2 linked regions of the Rhodopseudomonas palustris genome follow. The protein of the gene in region 1 interacts with the protein of each later gene in a pairwise test. Links are inferred from orthologs where the notes say so. Each region holds a gene or a part of one and is shown on either strand. Other genes may lie near its edges. The genes, in order: ybgC and secA.

Region 1 (7,555 bases):
CGTGCGGAAAACATGCCGAAGGACAACATCGAGCGTGCGATCAAGAAGGCGATCGGCGGCGACAGCGAGAACTACGATGAGATCCGCTACGAGGGCTATGGCCCCGGCGGCGTCGCGGTGATCGTCGAAGCGCTGACCGACAACCGCAACCGTGCCGCGTCGGACATCCGCTCGTTCTTCACCAAGTCGGGCGGCAACCTCGGCGAAACCGGCTCGGTGTCGTTCATGTTCGACCGCGTCGGCATCGTCGAATACGACGCCGACAAGGCCTCGGCCGACGATATGCTCGATGCGGCGATCGAAGCCGGCGCGGACGACGTGGTGTCGTCGGAGGCCGGCCACGAGATCTATGCCTCGCAGGAAACCTTCCGCGATGTCGCCAAGGCGCTCGAAGCCAAGTTCGGCGAGGCCCGCAAGGCGGCGGTGATCTGGAAGCCGCAAAACACGGTCGCGGTCGATGACGAGACCGGCGAGAAGCTGTTCAAGCTGATGGACGCTCTCAACGACCACGACGACGTTCAGAACGTCTACGCCAACTTCGAAGTCTCCGACGCCCTGATGGCGAAGATGGCTGGCTGATCAGGACTGCGCGGCCGCTCGGCCGCGCATCCATGACTTGCCGCTTTAAAGCACCGCGATGTTGTACTTCGCAGGCCCGACCACCGACACCACTCGCATGTAGATGGTGTTGTTGTTGTTTCCGTCTTCGTAGATGATGGTCTGGTTCGCCGGCACCGGTGGTGGCGGCGGCGGAGCCGGCGTGTAAGGCGTGTTCGGCACGCGTTGGGTGATGAGCACGCCCGTTGTTCCAGCCGGCGGCAAAGGGCCGACCGGTGCGAGGGTGGGAAAAGTCAGGCTCTCCACCGGCACTGCGTAGGCGTCAGTTTCCGAAACCCGTTTAACCTGACCGTGAGTGATAACTCGGCTCATGATGATCTCCTATCGGCTATCTCCGATAGCACTATGCAATCATCACAACTTTAGGTTGTAAAACACAATCCGCTCACCTCGGGTTTGCACGAGGGGCGTCGCGTTTGCCGGGACTCTCGATGCGGCGCTGGGGAAGGCTACGCGCAGCGCGCCGTTGCTATTTTGTTCTTAAGCTTTTCGGCGCTATCACATGCGCATGACCCCAGCGTCGATTCGTAGCCCGATCCGCATCCTTGGCATCGACCCCGGCCTTCGCCGCACCGGCTGGGGCGTGGTCGAGAGCGAGGGCAATCGGCTGGTCTATGTCGCGTGCGGCACGGTGGAGCCGCGTGATACGTTGCCGCTGGCCGAGCGGCTGCTGGCGATCCACGACGGGCTGACGAAAGTTCTGGCTGAGCACGCGCCGGATGAGGCGGCGGTCGAGCAGACGTTCGTCAACAAGGACGGCGCCGCGACACTGAAGCTCGGCCAGGCGCGCGGCGTCGCGATGCTGGTGCCGGCGATGCGCGGCCTCCTGGTCGCCGAATACGCGCCCAATCTCGTGAAGAAGACGGTGGTCGGCGCCGGCCATGCCGACAAGACCCAGATCCAGATGATGCTGAAGATCCTGCTGCCCAAAGCCGATCCGAAAAGCGCCGACGCCGCCGATGCGCTGGCGATCGCCATCACCCACGCCCACCACCGCGGCGCCGCGCAGCGGCTGAAGGCGGTGGGGGCGTGAGGACTATCGGGACCATGCTTAGCTCCGAGCACAGACCACTCCCTCTCCCGCTTGCGGGAGAGGGCTGGGGTGAGGGCGAAGCGGGCACAGTGCTCAGGGCCCCCCACCCCCGACCCCTCCCCGCAGCGGGGAGGGGGGAAGAGAACAGCGCGTTCCCTCTCCCGCTTGCGGGAGAGGGCTGGGGTGAGGGCGACGCGGGCACAGTGCTCGGGGACCCCCACCGCCGACCCCTTCCCGCAGGCGGGAGGGGAGAAGAGGCGCCTTGCCTTGGAGCCGCAACGTGATCGGCAAGCTCAAGGGCGTCATCGACAGCTACGGCGAGGATTACGTGATCCTCGACGTGCAGGGCGTTGGCTATCAGGTGCACTGCGCCAGCCGCACGTTGCAGGCGCTGCCATCGCCGGGGGAGGCGGCGACGCTGTCGATCGAAACCTATGTGCGCGAAGATCAGATCAAGCTGTTCGGCTTCCGCACCGATCACGAGCGCGAGTGGTTTCGCCTGCTGCAGACCGTGCAGAGCGTCGGCGCCAAGGTGGCGCTGGCGGTGCTGTCGACGCTGCCGCCGAATGACCTCGCCAATGCAATTGCGCTGCGCGACAAGGCCGCGGTGGCGCGCACCCCCGGCGTCGGGCCGAAGGTTGCCGAGCGCATCGTCACCGAGCTGAAGGACAAGGTGCCGGCCCTCGGTGCGGTCGATCCGGCGGTGGTGAAACTCTCGGGCGCGATCGACGACAATCGCGCGCCGCGTGCAGTGGCCGACGCGATCTCGGCGCTGGTCAATCTCGGCTACGGCCAGCCGCAGGCGGCGGCCGCCGTCGCCGCAGCCTCCCGCACCGCCGGTGAGGATGCCGAGACGGCGCAGTTGATCAAGCTCGGCCTGAAGGAGCTGTCGAAGTGAGGATCACCGACGCCGACCGCGCACTGATCGATGCCGCGATCGCGGCGATCACCAAGCGCTATCGCAATGATTGGCAGGAGGTCGGCGCCGCGTTGCTGACCCGCACCGGCAAGCGTTATGTCGCGGTCAATCTCGATGCGTATCTCGGCCGGATGGCGGTATGCGCCGAAGCGGTCGCGCTCGGCCAGGTGATCACCGAGCTTGGGGAGGCCGGGATCGACACCATCGTGGCGGTCCGTCATCCCAAGCCGCATGATTCCGACCGCGAAGTCCGCGTCGTCTCGCCCTGCGGCGCCTGCCGCGAACTGATCTGGGACTACGACCGCAACGCCCGTGTGCTGGTGCCCGGACCAGATGGTGTCGAAGCCGTCGGGATCAGCGATCTGCTGCCGAACAAATACAGCCGGGAGCGGGTGTTGTGAGTGTGTTGGCCGATGAGATCGCTCCCGGAGCAGCGCGCTCCCTCTCCCGCCTGCGGGAGAGGGCTGGGGTGAGGGCGACGCGGGCACAGTGCTCGTGGACCCCCACCCCCGACCCCTCCCCGCAAGGGGGAGGGGAGCGCTCAGTGCTCGGCGGCATGGTACATTTCCCCCATGACTGAACCTTCCCGTCTCGTTACACCCGAGCGCCGCGGTGACGACCTCGGCGATGCGGCGCTGCGGCCGCAGAATCTGTCCGAGTTCGTCGGCCAGCAGCAGGCGCGCGCGAATTTGCAGGTGTTCATCGACGCCGCGCGCAAGCGCAAAGAGGCGCTCGACCATGTGCTGTTCGTAGGTCCGCCGGGGCTCGGCAAGACCACGCTGGCGCAGATCGTGGCGCGCGAGCTCGGCGTCGGGTTTCGCGCCACGTCGGGCCCGGTGATCGCCAAGGCCGGCGATCTCGCAGCCTTGCTGACTAATCTCGAAGAGCGCGACGTGCTGTTCATCGACGAGATCCACCGCCTCAGCCCGTCGGTCGAGGAGGTGCTGTATCCGGCGATGGAGGATTTTCAGCTCGATCTGATCATCGGCGAAGGTCCAGCCGCGCGCTCGGTGAAGATCGACCTGTCGAAGTTCACGCTGGTCGGCGCCACCACGCGCGCCGGCCTGCTCACCAATCCGCTCCGCGACCGCTTCGGCATTCCGATCCGGCTGAATTTCTATACGATCGAGGAACTCGAAAGCATCGTCACCCGCGGCGCTCGCGTGCTCGGGACGCCGATCACGGCGGATGGCGCCAACGAGATCGCCCGCCGCGCCCGCGGCACGCCGCGGATCGCCGGTCGGCTGCTGCGCCGGGTCCGCGACTTTGCGTCGGCTGCGGATGCCGAAGCGATCGACCGCGCCATCGCCGACCACGCGCTTGGCGCGCTGGAAGTCGATAGCGCCGGCCTCGACGCGATGGATCGACGCTACCTCACCACGATTGCGCTCAACTATGGCGGCGGCCCGGTCGGCGTCGAGACGATGGCGGCGGCTTTGTCTGAGCCTCGCGACGCTATTGAGGACATTATCGAGCCTTATCTCATCCAGTGCGGCTACCTGCAGCGCACCCCACGCGGTCGCCTGCTGACCGACCACGCCTTTCGTCACCTCGGCCTCGCCGCCCCCTCGCGGGATCCCGCGCAGTTCGGGCTGTTTGGCGATACCGGGGACCAAGAGTAGCTCAACGATGACTGACTCTCGCTTGCATCATCCTTCCCTCGACGGCGCCATCATCGATGGCGCTCACCACATGCACGTCCGGGTCTATTACGAAGACACCGACTTCTCCGGCATCGTCTATCACGCCAACTATCTGCGCTTCATGGAACGGGGGCGGACCAATTATCTGCGGCTGCTTGGGGCGGCACAGAGCGAGTTGTTCGCGGAAGCCGAAAGCGAGACCCCGGGCTTTGCCTTCGTGGTGCGGTCGATGCAGCTCGACTTCCTCAAGTCGGCCAAGATGGACGATCTGCTAGAGGTGATCACCCGGCCGGTCGAAGTCCGCGGCGCGTCGATCACCATGCAGCAGCAGATCAAGCGCGGCGACCTCGTGCTGATGGAGGCCAAGGTCAAGGTCGCGTTCGTCTCGGGCGGTCGGGCGAAGCCTATCCCGATACCGCTTCGGGTCGCCATGAAGGCGGACGTCGCCTGATCCCGCCCGGGCGGCCGTTGCCTGTTTCCCGAGCTAGGGCGCTCCGGAATTTGATGTTACAGGGGGCGAGCCGGAAGCTCGAACCCCTCGGACATCTTGATGAGTGATACGCCCCATAGGATTGTTATCGTCGGCGGCGGCGCCGGTGGCCTGGAACTCGCCACCGCGCTCGGCAACAAATACGGCAAGTCGGACGCCGTTCGCGTCACCTTGGTCGACCGCAGCCGCACCCACATCTGGAAGCCACTGCTGCACGCGATCGCTGCCGGCTCGCTGCGTCGCTCCCAGCACGAGCTGAACTATCTGGCCCAGGCGCACTGGCACGGCTTTCACTACCGCCTCGGCGAGATGAATGGTCTCGACCGCGACCGCAAGGTCGTCAAGCTGGCCCCGGTGATCGATGACGAGGGCCGCGAGATCAATCCGGAGAGCGAGCTCGGTTACGACACGCTGGTGATTGCGATCGGCAGCGTCACCAACGATTTCGGCACCCCCGGCGCCCGCGAGCACGCGGTGCCGCTGGAGACGCCGGAGCAGGCGTCCCGCTTCAACAAGCGGATGGTCAACGCCTGCCTGCGCGCCCAGCATCAGCACACGCCGATCGAGCCCGGCCAGCTCCACGTTGCGATCATCGGCGCCGGCGCCACCGGCACCGAACTCGCCGCCGAGCTGCATCACACCGCGCGCGAGATCATCGCTTACGGTCTCGATAAGATCGATCCGGAGCACGATCTCAAGATCGTGCTGATCGAAGCCGCGCCGCGCATTCTGCCGGCGCTGCCGCCGCGGATCTCGGAAGCGACGCTGAAGCTGCTGCTCGATCTCGGCGTCGAGGTGCGCACCGGCGCCCGCGTGGCAGAAGTGCTCGATCATGCGGTTCGTCTGGCCGACGGCGAAGTGATCCCGTCGGAGCTGGTGGTGTGGGCCGCCGGCGTGCGTGCGCCGGATTTCCTCGAAGGCATCGACGGCCTGGAGACCAACCGCATCAACCAGCTGGTGGTCCGTCCGACGCTGCAGACCACCCGCGACGACAATGTGTTCGGGATGGGCGACTGTGCCGCCTGCGCAATTCCCGGCTACGAGAACGGCGTTCCGCCGCGGGCGCAGGCCGCTCACCAGGAAGCCGAATTCATGCTGGAGCAGATCGAGAAGCGGCTGAAGGGTGAGCCACTGGGAGAGTTCCGCTATCGCGATCTCGGCTCGCTGGTGTCGCTCGGCAAGTACTCGGCGGTCGGCAATCTGATGGGGTCGCTGGTCGGTAAGAGCTTCCTGATCGAGGGCTATTTCGCCCGCTTCATGTATCGCTCGCTGTACAAGATGCACGAAGCGGCGCTGTACGGCCGTGGCCGCACGCTGCTCAGCGTGCTGTCCGGCTCGACGCGCCCCACGCCTACGGTGAAGCTGCATTAGCCTGCCCAGCGGCCTGTGGGTCGCCCCGGTGTCTCCCGGACAGCCTGTGCGTCCGCCGTCGGTTAGATTGGCGGCGTAACGGCTGATTCGGGCGCAAAGGGAGGCGAGGCGTGACCAGAGGAGTGCAGTCTCGCGAGGTGCCGCTGATGGGGCAGGGCGAGCGCGATTTGCGGCTCGATTTCCTGCGCGGCGTCGGCCAGTGGATGATCTTCGTCGATCACATCCCGTACAATTTCCTCAACTGGTTCACGCTGCGCAATTACGGTTTCTGCGACGCGGCCGAGTTCTTCGTCTTCATCTCCGGCTATTCGATCGGGTTCGCTTACGGGCCAGCAGTGCGTGCCGGCGAAATGGTCGCGGCGACCAAGCGGCTGTGGACCCGCGCGGCCCAGCTCTACGTCGCGCACATCTTCCTGTTCCTGTTCTTCACCGCGCAGATCTCCCGCGCGGCGCGTCGGTTCGACAATCCGATGTACAAGGACGAGTTCAACGTCGCGCAATTCCTCGAAAATCCCGACGTGATGATCCAGCAGGCGCTGCTGCTGAAGTACAAGCCCGTCAATCTCGACGTGCTGCCGCTGTACATCGTGCTGGTGGTTGCCGCACCGCTGATCCTGTGGGGCCTGCTGCGCCGGCCGCATCTGACGCTGGTGTGCTCCGGTGTTTTGTATTTCGCGTCCCGACACTTCGGCTGGAATCTACCGTCGTTCCCTGACGGGCACTGGTACTTCAACCCGTTCGCTTGGCAGTTCCTCTTCGTGTTCGGCATCTGGTGCGGTTTCGGCAATGGCCCGCAGATCCGCCCCTGGGTGAAGTCGCTGCCCAATCAGTTGCTGAGCTGGACCATCGTGCTGGTTGCGCTGGTGATCGCGCTGTCTTGGAATTTCGAAGCGCTGTACGGCCTCGTGCCGGAATCGATCGGCAAGATCCTTTACCCGATCGACAAGACCAGTCTGGCGCCGGTGCGGCTGATCCACTTCCTGGCGCTGCTCGCGATCGTCATAAAGCTGCTGCCGCCGGATCTGCCGGCGCTACGCTCGGAGCATCTGCGCCCCATCATCCTGTGCGGCCAGCGATCGCTGCCGGTGTTCTGCTTCGGTGTGATCCTGGCTTTCACGGCGCATTGGATCCTGGTCCAGGTGTCGAGCAGCATCGCGATGCAGATCCTGGTCAGCGTCGGCGGCATCGGCCTGATGACCGGCGTGGCCTGGGTTGCGACGTGGTACCGGACTCTGCCGACGCTGGTGACGGTTCCTCCTACCGTGCCGGTCGAACACCACGGCGAAGAGCGGGCAGACCACACGCACAACACTGCTGCCGCCGAAACGGAGCCATCGACGACCGAGCGCGCTTGACTCGTTGTACCGATCGGTACAGTCTCGCTGCGTTCCGTTCGCAGTGGAGAAGCCGTCATGTCGCGTCCGCCGTTGCCGCCGTTCACCCGCGAGACCGCCGCCCAGAAGGTGCGGATGGCCGAAGAT
Region 2 (8,216 bases), 700 kb from region 1 along the record:
GCTTCCGCCAACACGCTCGATGCCTATCGGCGCGATCTGGCGGACCTGTCGCACTTTCTGTTCCGCCGCCGGCTCAGCATCGGCTCCGCCGACACCGCGGCGCTGCGGGCCTATCTGGCCGATCTCGACAACCGCGGCTTTGCCACCTCCAGCGTCGCCCGCCGGCTGTCGGCGCTGCGCCATCTGTTCCGGTTCATGCTCAGCGAGCGGATTCGTGCCGACGATCCGGCCGCGATCCTGGCTGGGCCGAAGCGGGGCCGCAGCCTGCCGAAGGTGCTGTCGATTGCCGATGTCGACCGGCTGCTGGCCTGCGCCCGGCAGGAGACCGATGCCGCGGAGGGGCCGGCTCGGCTGCGCGCGGCGCGGCTGAACTGCCTGCTCGAAGTGCTCTACGCCACCGGGCTGCGCGTTTCGGAATTGGTGTCGCTGCCGCTCTCAGCGGCGCGGCGCGACGCGCGGATGATCGTGGTCCGCGGCAAGGGCGACAAGGAACGGCTGGTGCCGCTCAACGCCGGCGCCAAGCAGGCGATGGCGCGCTATCTTGAAGAGGTTGCGGCCGCCACCAAAGAAACCAAAGGCGCGCCGGCCTCGAAATGGCTGTTTCCGTCCTTCGGCGAGAGCGGGCATCTCACCCGCCAGCATTTTGCCCGCGATCTGAAGGATTTGGCAGCGCGCGCCGGGCTGTCGCCGCGGCTGGTGAGCCCGCACGTCCTGCGCCACGCCTTCGCCAGTCACCTGCTGCACAACGGCGCCGACCTGCGGATCGTCCAGACGCTGCTCGGTCACAGCGACATCTCGACCACGCAGATCTACACCCATGTGGTCGAGGAGCGGCTGAAGAGCCTGGTGCGCGACCTGCACCCGCTCGGCGAAGGCCGCTGAGCCGCGCTAGCTTTCGGAAGCCCGGCCGGTCATCCGCGACAGCACTTCGTCGCGCTTGACGAACTGATGCCAGCACACCGCGCCGAGATGCACCGCCAGCACCGCGCCTAGCACCCAGGCGCCGCGGTCATGCAGCATCTGGCCCCATTCGGAGAGGGCGTGATCGCGCGGCACCAGACGTGGCCATTGAAACAGTCCGAACCACGGCAGCGAGTAGCCGCCGGCGCCGGAGAACAGATAGCCGCTGAGCGGCATGAACAGCATCAGGCCATAGAGTGCCAGATGGCCGGCGCGGGCCGCCATTTCGGTGAGATGTCCGAGCGGCCGCCGATATGGCGGCTCGCCGCTGACCAGCCGCCATACGATGCGGACGATGAGCAGCGCCAGGATGGTGAAGCCGATCGATTTGTGCAGTTCGAGCAAACCCTGCCGTGGCTGCTGGCCTGATGGATAGTAGGCCGACACGATGCCGAGCCCGATCGCCGCGAAGATCAGCAACGCCATCGACCAGTGCAGCCAGCGCTGCGCGCGCCCGAACATGAAGCGATCGGTCGAGATGGGAGCGTCGTCTGAGGCGGTCATGTTGGACTTTCTGGCTAGGGCAGGGGCGGTGCCGAGCCATCAGATCGGCGAATGAAAATCAACTTACCGAAGCGTCATCGATTTCGACCGCAGCCGGCAGCGCTTCTGCGGTTCAACCGCCGGCTGCCGGCCACCTGACCGGCGCGAGCCGCGCCGGCTGGTGCACGATCCGGCGCTGCGGCAGTTGTCCCAGCCGCTTGACTTGGCTCCCGGATGGCTTGAAAAGCCGGGCGGCCCTATCGGCCGCAGCTTTCCTCCCCATATCGCCAAAGTCATGTCCGGGCCCATGCGCAGCTATCTCGACTTCGAAAAGCCGGTGGCGGAACTCGATTCCAAGATCGACGAATTGCGCACGCTCGCGGCCTCCGGCAGCGACATCCACGAGGAAATCGAGAAGATCGAAGAGAAAGCGCAGCAGGCGCTGCAGGATCTCTATGCGGCGCTGACGCCGTGGCAGAAGACCCAGGTCGCGCGTCATCCGCAGCGGCCGCACTGTGTCGATTACATCGAAGGTCTGATCACCGAGTTCACGCCTTTGGCCGGCGACCGCAAGTTCGGCGACGACGAGGCGCTGGTGGGCGGCTTCGGCCGCTTCCGCGGCGAAGCCGTCTGCGTCATCGGCCAGGAAAAGGGTTCGACCACCGAAACCCGGCTCCGGCATAATTTCGGCATGGCGCGGCCGGAAGGCTATCGCAAGGCCGTGCGGCTGATGGAAATGGCCGACCGCTTCGATCTGCCGGTGCTGTCGCTGGTCGATACCGCCGGCGCCTATCCGGGGATCGGCGCCGAGGAGCGCGGCCAGGCCGAGGCGATCGCCCGCTCGACCGACGCCTGCCTGCAGCTCGGCGTGCCCAACGTCGCGTTGGTGATCGGTGAGGGTGGCTCCGGCGGCGCGATCGCGATCGCCACCGCCAACAAGGTGCTGATGCTCGAACACGCCGTGTACAGCGTGATCTCGCCCGAAGCGGCATCCTCGATCCTGTGGCGCGACGGCACCAAGGCGCAGGAAGCGGCGAATTCGATGAAGATCACTGCCCAGGACCTGCTGAGGTTCGGCGTGATCGACCAGATCCTGGCCGAACCGAAGGGCGGCGCCCATCGCGATCCAGAAGCGATGATCGCCACCGCCGGCGATGCGATCGCGGCCGCCTTTGCCGAGCTGAAGGGCCAGGGCCGCGATGCGATCCGCGCCCAGCGCCGGCAGAAGTTCCTCGATATCGGCCGCAAGCTGGCCTGATCGGGACCGGCTCGCTGCCGGTCCGCCGGATTGATCAACTCTTAACCAAATCCGCACCGCTGGTTCGAAATTCGGCGCTCGGCCGCAGTTTCGCCGCGCGCCGGCGATTCAATGTTCCTTGACCATGATCTCCGGACCGCCCTGCCGCCGGCCTGATCGGCTTGCGACCCCAAGGGCTTAAGGATAATCTTGGCAGACTGCACACGGCCCCAGCGGTTTGGGGCCAACGCGGTGCAGAGTTTGGTAAATGCGAGCGGTCGAATCCGCCGGATCTTGCAAGATCCGGTGCCGGAGATGGCCGCGCGGAAGCTGGACGACTGGATAGCTCGAATGTGGGGTGCGGGTTTGCCGGTCGTCGGGGGAGCTTCGTGGTGACGAAAAGCCCGCTTGTACGCGCGCTGATGCTGACAGCTGCGCTCGCGACGATGCCTTTGCTCGCCGGCTGCAACAGCGATCAGATGGCGCTGGCGACCAATGCCAAGGCCAACCAGCCGGTGCCGCCCAAGCTGGTCGCGGCGATGCAGGAAAAGAACATGGACCTGCAGTCGCCGATCCTGGTGCGACTGTTCAAGCAGGAAGCCGAGCTCGAGGTCTGGAAGCAGGACCGCACTGGCGTTTTCCAACTGCTGAAGTCCTATCCGATCTGCCGCTGGTCCGGCGATCTGGGGCCGAAAATCCGCGAAGGCGATCGTCAGGCACCCGAGGGATTCTATTCGATCTCGCCGGGCCAGATGAACCCGCAGTCCTCGTACTATCTATCGTTCAACACCGGCTATCCGAACGCGTTCGACAAGTCGCTCGGCCGCACCGGCTCGCAGCTGATGGTGCACGGCGATTGCTCGTCGCGCGGCTGCTACGCGATGACCGACGAGCAGATCGCCGAGATCTACGCGCTCGGGCGCGAGTCGTTCTTCGGCGGCCAGCGCGCGTTCCAGCTGCAGGCCTATCCGTTCAAGATGACGCCGGTGAACTTCGCCAAGCATCGCAACAACCCGAACATGCCGTTCTGGAAGATGCTGAAGGAAGGCTACGACCATTTCGAAGTCACCCGGCAGGAGCCGAAGGTCGACTTCTGCGAGCATAAATACGTGTTCGATGCCGCGCCGCCGCCCGGCTCGAGCAGGCCGTTGCAGTTCAACGCCTCGGCCAAGTGTCCGACCTACGAGATTCGTCCCGACATCGCCGAGGCGGTGCGCGAGAAGGACAAGCAGGACAACATCAAGATCGCCGAGCTGGTGGCCAAGGGCACCCCGGTAGCTCGGCTGAACACCGGCATCGACGGCGGCATGAATCACGTGTTCGCCTCGAAGATTCCGGATGCCTCGACCGGCCTGTCGGAAGTGCCCGAGGACAAGTCGCTGTCGGTCGCCTCGTTCGATCGCGCGCCCGGCACCATTCCGCCGACGGTCAATCCGCCGCGTCCCTCGGATAATCTGCTGGTCGCCGCTCCGGCGGAACCGAATGCATCCGCCGCGAAGGCACGCGTCGCCTCGGCGTCGAAGGACGACATCGGCGGACTGCTCGCTGGCAGCCACAAGCCTGGCGAATCCACCGCGGCCGCCCGGCCGGCGCCGTCTGCGCCGGCTAGCACCGCGGCGCGCCACGAGCCGGCGCCGCGTCCGCAAGGCGCCGCGCCGAAGGCTGCCGAGACCAAGCAGGCCGCTGCGTCGCGGCCGCCGCTGAAGCCGAGCGTCGATGCCGAAACCACCTCGTCGGCCCCCGCCAGGCCGTCTGGCATGATCTCCGGCGGCGCGCCGGTGGTATCGTCGAACTCGTTCGACAGCCGGTTCTCGGCGTTCCGCTGAGGCGGCTCGCTCTTATTCTTCAAAGTCCATCGGCCAGTCATTCCGGGTTCGCTCGCGTCAGCGAGCGAACCCGGAATCTCGCCGGGCTGGGCACCGGCACGATTTCAATAACCTCTGGATTTCGGGTTCGCGCAGCTTTGCTGCGCGCCCCGGAATGACCGCTACGGCGGCCGACTTTCCAGACAGCAAACAGCAAAATGCCCGGCGGTGAGGCCGGGCATCGCTGAGTGTCTTGATCTGCTTTGCGGCGCTTAGGCGTAGCGGCCGTGGCAATGCTTGTACTTCTTGCCGCTTCCGCACGGGCAGTCCTCGTTGCGGCCGACCTTGCCCCAGGTCTCGGGCTTGGTCGGATCGCGGTCCGCCTTGTCGGCGATTTGCGCCGGCGCCAGCGTCACGCTGGCAAGCGCCATCTCGTCCTGGCCGGTGTCGGGGTCCATCTTGTGGACCTCCATCGGCGGCAGTTCCTGCGGCTGATCCGGCGGAATGATCTCGACGCGCATCAGCTGCGCCGTCACAGCCTCGCGCAGGTGCGAGCTCATCTCCTGGAAGAGATTGAAGGCTTCGGACTTGTACTCCTGCAAGGGATCGCGCTGGCCGTAGCCGCGCAGGCCGATCACTTGGCGCAGGTGATCGAGCATCACCAGGTGCTCGCGCCACAGATGGTCGAGGGTCTGCAGCAGGATGCTCTTCTCGGCGTAGCGCATCACGTCCGCGCCCCACTGACCGACCTTGGCGGCCATGTGCTCGTCGAACACCCGCTCCAGCCGCGTGATCAGCTCTTCGTCGGCGATGCCCTCTTCCTTGGCCCATTCGTCGACCGGAATGTCGAGGCCGACCACGCGCTCGACCTCGGCCTTCAGCCCGGCGACGTCCCACTGCTCCGCATAAGCGTGCTCGGGCACGTACTTGGCGACCAGGTCCTCGATGTAGGTGTGGCGCATATCGGCGACCGTTTCGGCCACGCTGTCTTCCTTCATCAGCTCGATGCGCTGATCGAAGATCACCTTGCGTTGGTCGTTCTGAACGTCGTCGAATTTCAGCAGGTTCTTGCGGATGTCGAAGTTGCGCGCCTCGACCTTCTGCTGCGCCTTTTCCAGCGCCTTGTTGATCCACGGATGGATGATCGCCTCGCCTTCCTTCAGGCCGAGGCGGGTCAGCATAGTGTCCAGCTTGTCGGAGCCGAAGATCCGCATCAGGTCGTCTTCCAGCGACAGGAAGAACTTCGAGCGGCCCGGGTCGCCCTGACGGCCGGAACGGCCGCGCAGCTGGTTGTCGATACGGCGGCTCTCGTGACGTTCGGAGCCGATGATGTACAGGCCGCCGGGGCGCTTGGCGGTCTTGGCCGGCTTGTTGCCCTTGGCGGGCTCGATTTCGATTTCGTCCTCGGCCTTCAGCACGATGTCGCGGAAGCGCTCGATGTCGGCCTTGATCTCGGTGATCTTCGCCGCCCGCTCGGCCTCGTCGGTGATGTGTGCGGCTTCCTGCTGAATCCGCATCTCCAGCGAACCGCCGAGCTTAATGTCGGTACCGCGGCCGGCCATGTTGGTGGCGATGGTGATCGCGCCCGGCACGCCGGCTTCGGCGACGATATAGGCTTCCTGCTCGTGGAAGCGCGCGTTCAGCACCGCGAACAGCTTCGCCGGCTTGCCGGCGCGGGCGGCGGCGTACAGCTTGTCCATCCCCTTCGGGTCGGTGAAGTCGATCTGCTTGTAGCCGTTCTTCTTCAGATATTCGGCCAGCACCTCGGACTTTTCGATCGAGGCGGTGCCGACCAGCACCGGCTGCATTCGCTTGTTGGCACGCTCGACCTCGGCGAGGATCGCGGCGTACTTCTCCTGCTGGGTGCGATACACCTCGTCGTCTTCGTCGAGACGGGCAATCGGCAGGTTGGTCGGAATCTCGACCACTTCGAGCTTGTAGATGTCGAAGAACTCGTCGGCCTCGGTGGCCGCCGTACCGGTCATGCCGGCGAGCTTGTCGTACATCCGGAAGTAATTCTGGAAGGTGATCGACGCCAGCGTCTGGTTTTCCGGCTGGACGGTGACGTGTTCCTTGGCTTCCAGCGCCTGGTGCAGGCCTTCCGAATAGCGCCGGCCCTGCATCATGCGGCCGGTGAATTCGTCGATGATCACCACCTCGTCGTTGCGGACGATGTAGTCCTTGTCGCGCTGGAATAGCGCATGGGCGCGTAGCGCCTGGTTGACGTGGTGCACCACCGAGACGTTTTCGACGTCGTACAGCGACTCGCCGCGAAGCTGGCCGGCGTCGCGCAGCAGCGTCTCGATCTTCTCCATACCGGCTTCGGTCAGCGTCACGGTGCGCTGCTTCTCGTCGACGTCGTAGTCCGACTTGTCGAGCCGCGGGATGAAGGTGTCGATGGTGTTGTAGAAGTCCGAACGGTCGTCGAGCGGACCGGAGATGATCAGCGGGGTGCGGGCTTCGTCGATCAGGATCGAGTCGACTTCGTCGACGATCGCGAAATTGTGCCCGCGCTGGACCATGTCCTCCAGCCGGTACTTCATATTGTCGCGCAGATAGTCGAAGCCGTACTCGTTGTTGGTGCCGTAGGTGATGTCGCAGGCATAGGCCGCCTGGCGCTGGGCGTCGTCGAGCCCGTGCACGATCACGCCGGTGGTCATGCCGAGGAAACCGTAGATCTGGCCCATCCAGCCGGAGTCGCGCTTGGCGAGGTAATCGTTGACGGTGACGACGTGGACGCCCTTGCCGGCGAGTGCGTTGAGGTACACGGCGAGCGTCGCGACCAGGGTTTTACCTTCGCCGGTCTTCATCTCGGCGATGTCGCCCTCGTGCAGCACCATGCCGCCGATCAGCTGAACGTCGAAGTGACGCTGACCGAGGGTGCGCTTGGCGGCTTCGCGGACGGTGGCGAACGCCGGTACCAGCAGGTCGTCGAGGGTCTTGCCGTTGGCGAGCTCGGCGCGGAATTCAGCGGTACGGGCGCGCAGCGCCTCGTCGGACAGCGCGGCCAGTTCCGGTTCGAGCGCGTTGATCGCGGCGACCCGCGTCTGGTAGCCCTTGACCCTGCGGTCGTTAGCGGAGCCGAAGAGTTTGCGGGCGAGCGCGCCGATCATGCCAGCTTCCTGTTGTTGCGGTGTGACTTCGCAGCCTTGATGCCGTTCGCTCGAGCCACTATCAACTCATCGTGACGCTCAGGCACCTATCAGGATACAGGTGCGCGCGCGAAATGATTGGTAATCCAGCAATCCGAGGGCCGGCTGCCCAGGGTGCGGTCGCGCGACGACCGCCCGACCCGAGCCTGTGGCGGCACAGATATGGCTGGGCCTGAGGGTTGTCAACGCGCCCGCCTTTCAAGGATTTCATCATTTTGACAGAGTTTTCGCGTTGCCAAGGCACCGCGATTGGGTGACTGTTCCGCCGCCCCGACACCCCGGCTTTCAAGACAAGGATTTTCCATGACACCTGCGTCCAACGCAGTCTCATCCGGCCGGCGCGCCGGCCTCATCAGCGCGGCTGTGACAGGTTGTCTCGCATTTGCGCTGCTGGCCGCGCCGGCTGCGCGCGCCCAGGATGCGAACCCCGTGCTCGCCAAGGTCAACGGCGCCGAAATCCGCCAGAGCGACGTCGACCTTGCCGAGCAGGAGCTCGGCCCGAGCCTCGCCCAGCTCGATCCCGCGACCCGGAAGGAAAACGTGCTCGCCTTCCTGATCGACATGAAGATCGTCGCCAAG

What was found.
Region 2: the proteins of ybgC (region 1) and secA interact in binary tests that used the Escherichia coli proteins (3 or more experiments, as listed by UniProt). The link is inferred for Rhodopseudomonas palustris from one-to-one orthologs.

The regions. Positions count from the first base shown.
Region 1 is NZ_CP019966.1:1,262,866-1,270,420, forward strand. The notes cover bases 3,211-5,931. They hold ybgC (tol-pal system-associated acyl-CoA thioesterase), read left to right. Parts: upstream 3,211-4,199; coding sequence 4,200-4,664; downstream 4,665-5,931. Other genes in these bases: ruvB (Holliday junction branch migration DNA helicase RuvB), read left to right, coding at 3,211-4,192; RPPS3_RS05910 (NAD(P)/FAD-dependent oxidoreductase), read left to right, coding at 4,764-5,931. Also shown: RPPS3_RS05875 (YebC/PmpR family DNA-binding transcriptional regulator), read left to right, coding at 1-579; RPPS3_RS24725 (hypothetical protein), read right to left, coding at 625-798; crossover junction endodeoxyribonuclease RuvC, read left to right, coding at 1,127-1,651; Holliday junction branch migration protein RuvA, read left to right, coding at 1,932-2,549; RPPS3_RS05895 (cytidine deaminase), read left to right, coding at 2,546-2,971; more of ruvB, read left to right, coding at 3,143-3,210; more of RPPS3_RS05910, read left to right, coding at 5,932-6,074; RPPS3_RS05915 (OpgC domain-containing protein), read left to right, coding at 6,221-7,429; RPPS3_RS05920 (DUF1348 family protein), read left to right, coding at 7,487-7,555.
Region 2 is NZ_CP019966.1:559,502-567,717, forward strand. The notes cover bases 4,558-7,939. They hold secA (preprotein translocase subunit SecA), read right to left. Parts: upstream 7,599-7,939; coding sequence 4,758-7,598; downstream 4,558-4,757. In the rest of the region: site-specific tyrosine recombinase XerD, read left to right, coding at 1-882; RPPS3_RS02640 (cytochrome b), read right to left, coding at 889-1,464; RPPS3_RS02645 (acetyl-CoA carboxylase carboxyltransferase subunit alpha), read left to right, coding at 1,739-2,701; RPPS3_RS02650 (L,D-transpeptidase family protein), read left to right, coding at 3,073-4,506; RPPS3_RS02660 (peptidylprolyl isomerase), read left to right, coding at 7,941-8,216. UniProt on the Escherichia coli protein: Required for protein export, interacts with the SecYEG preprotein conducting channel.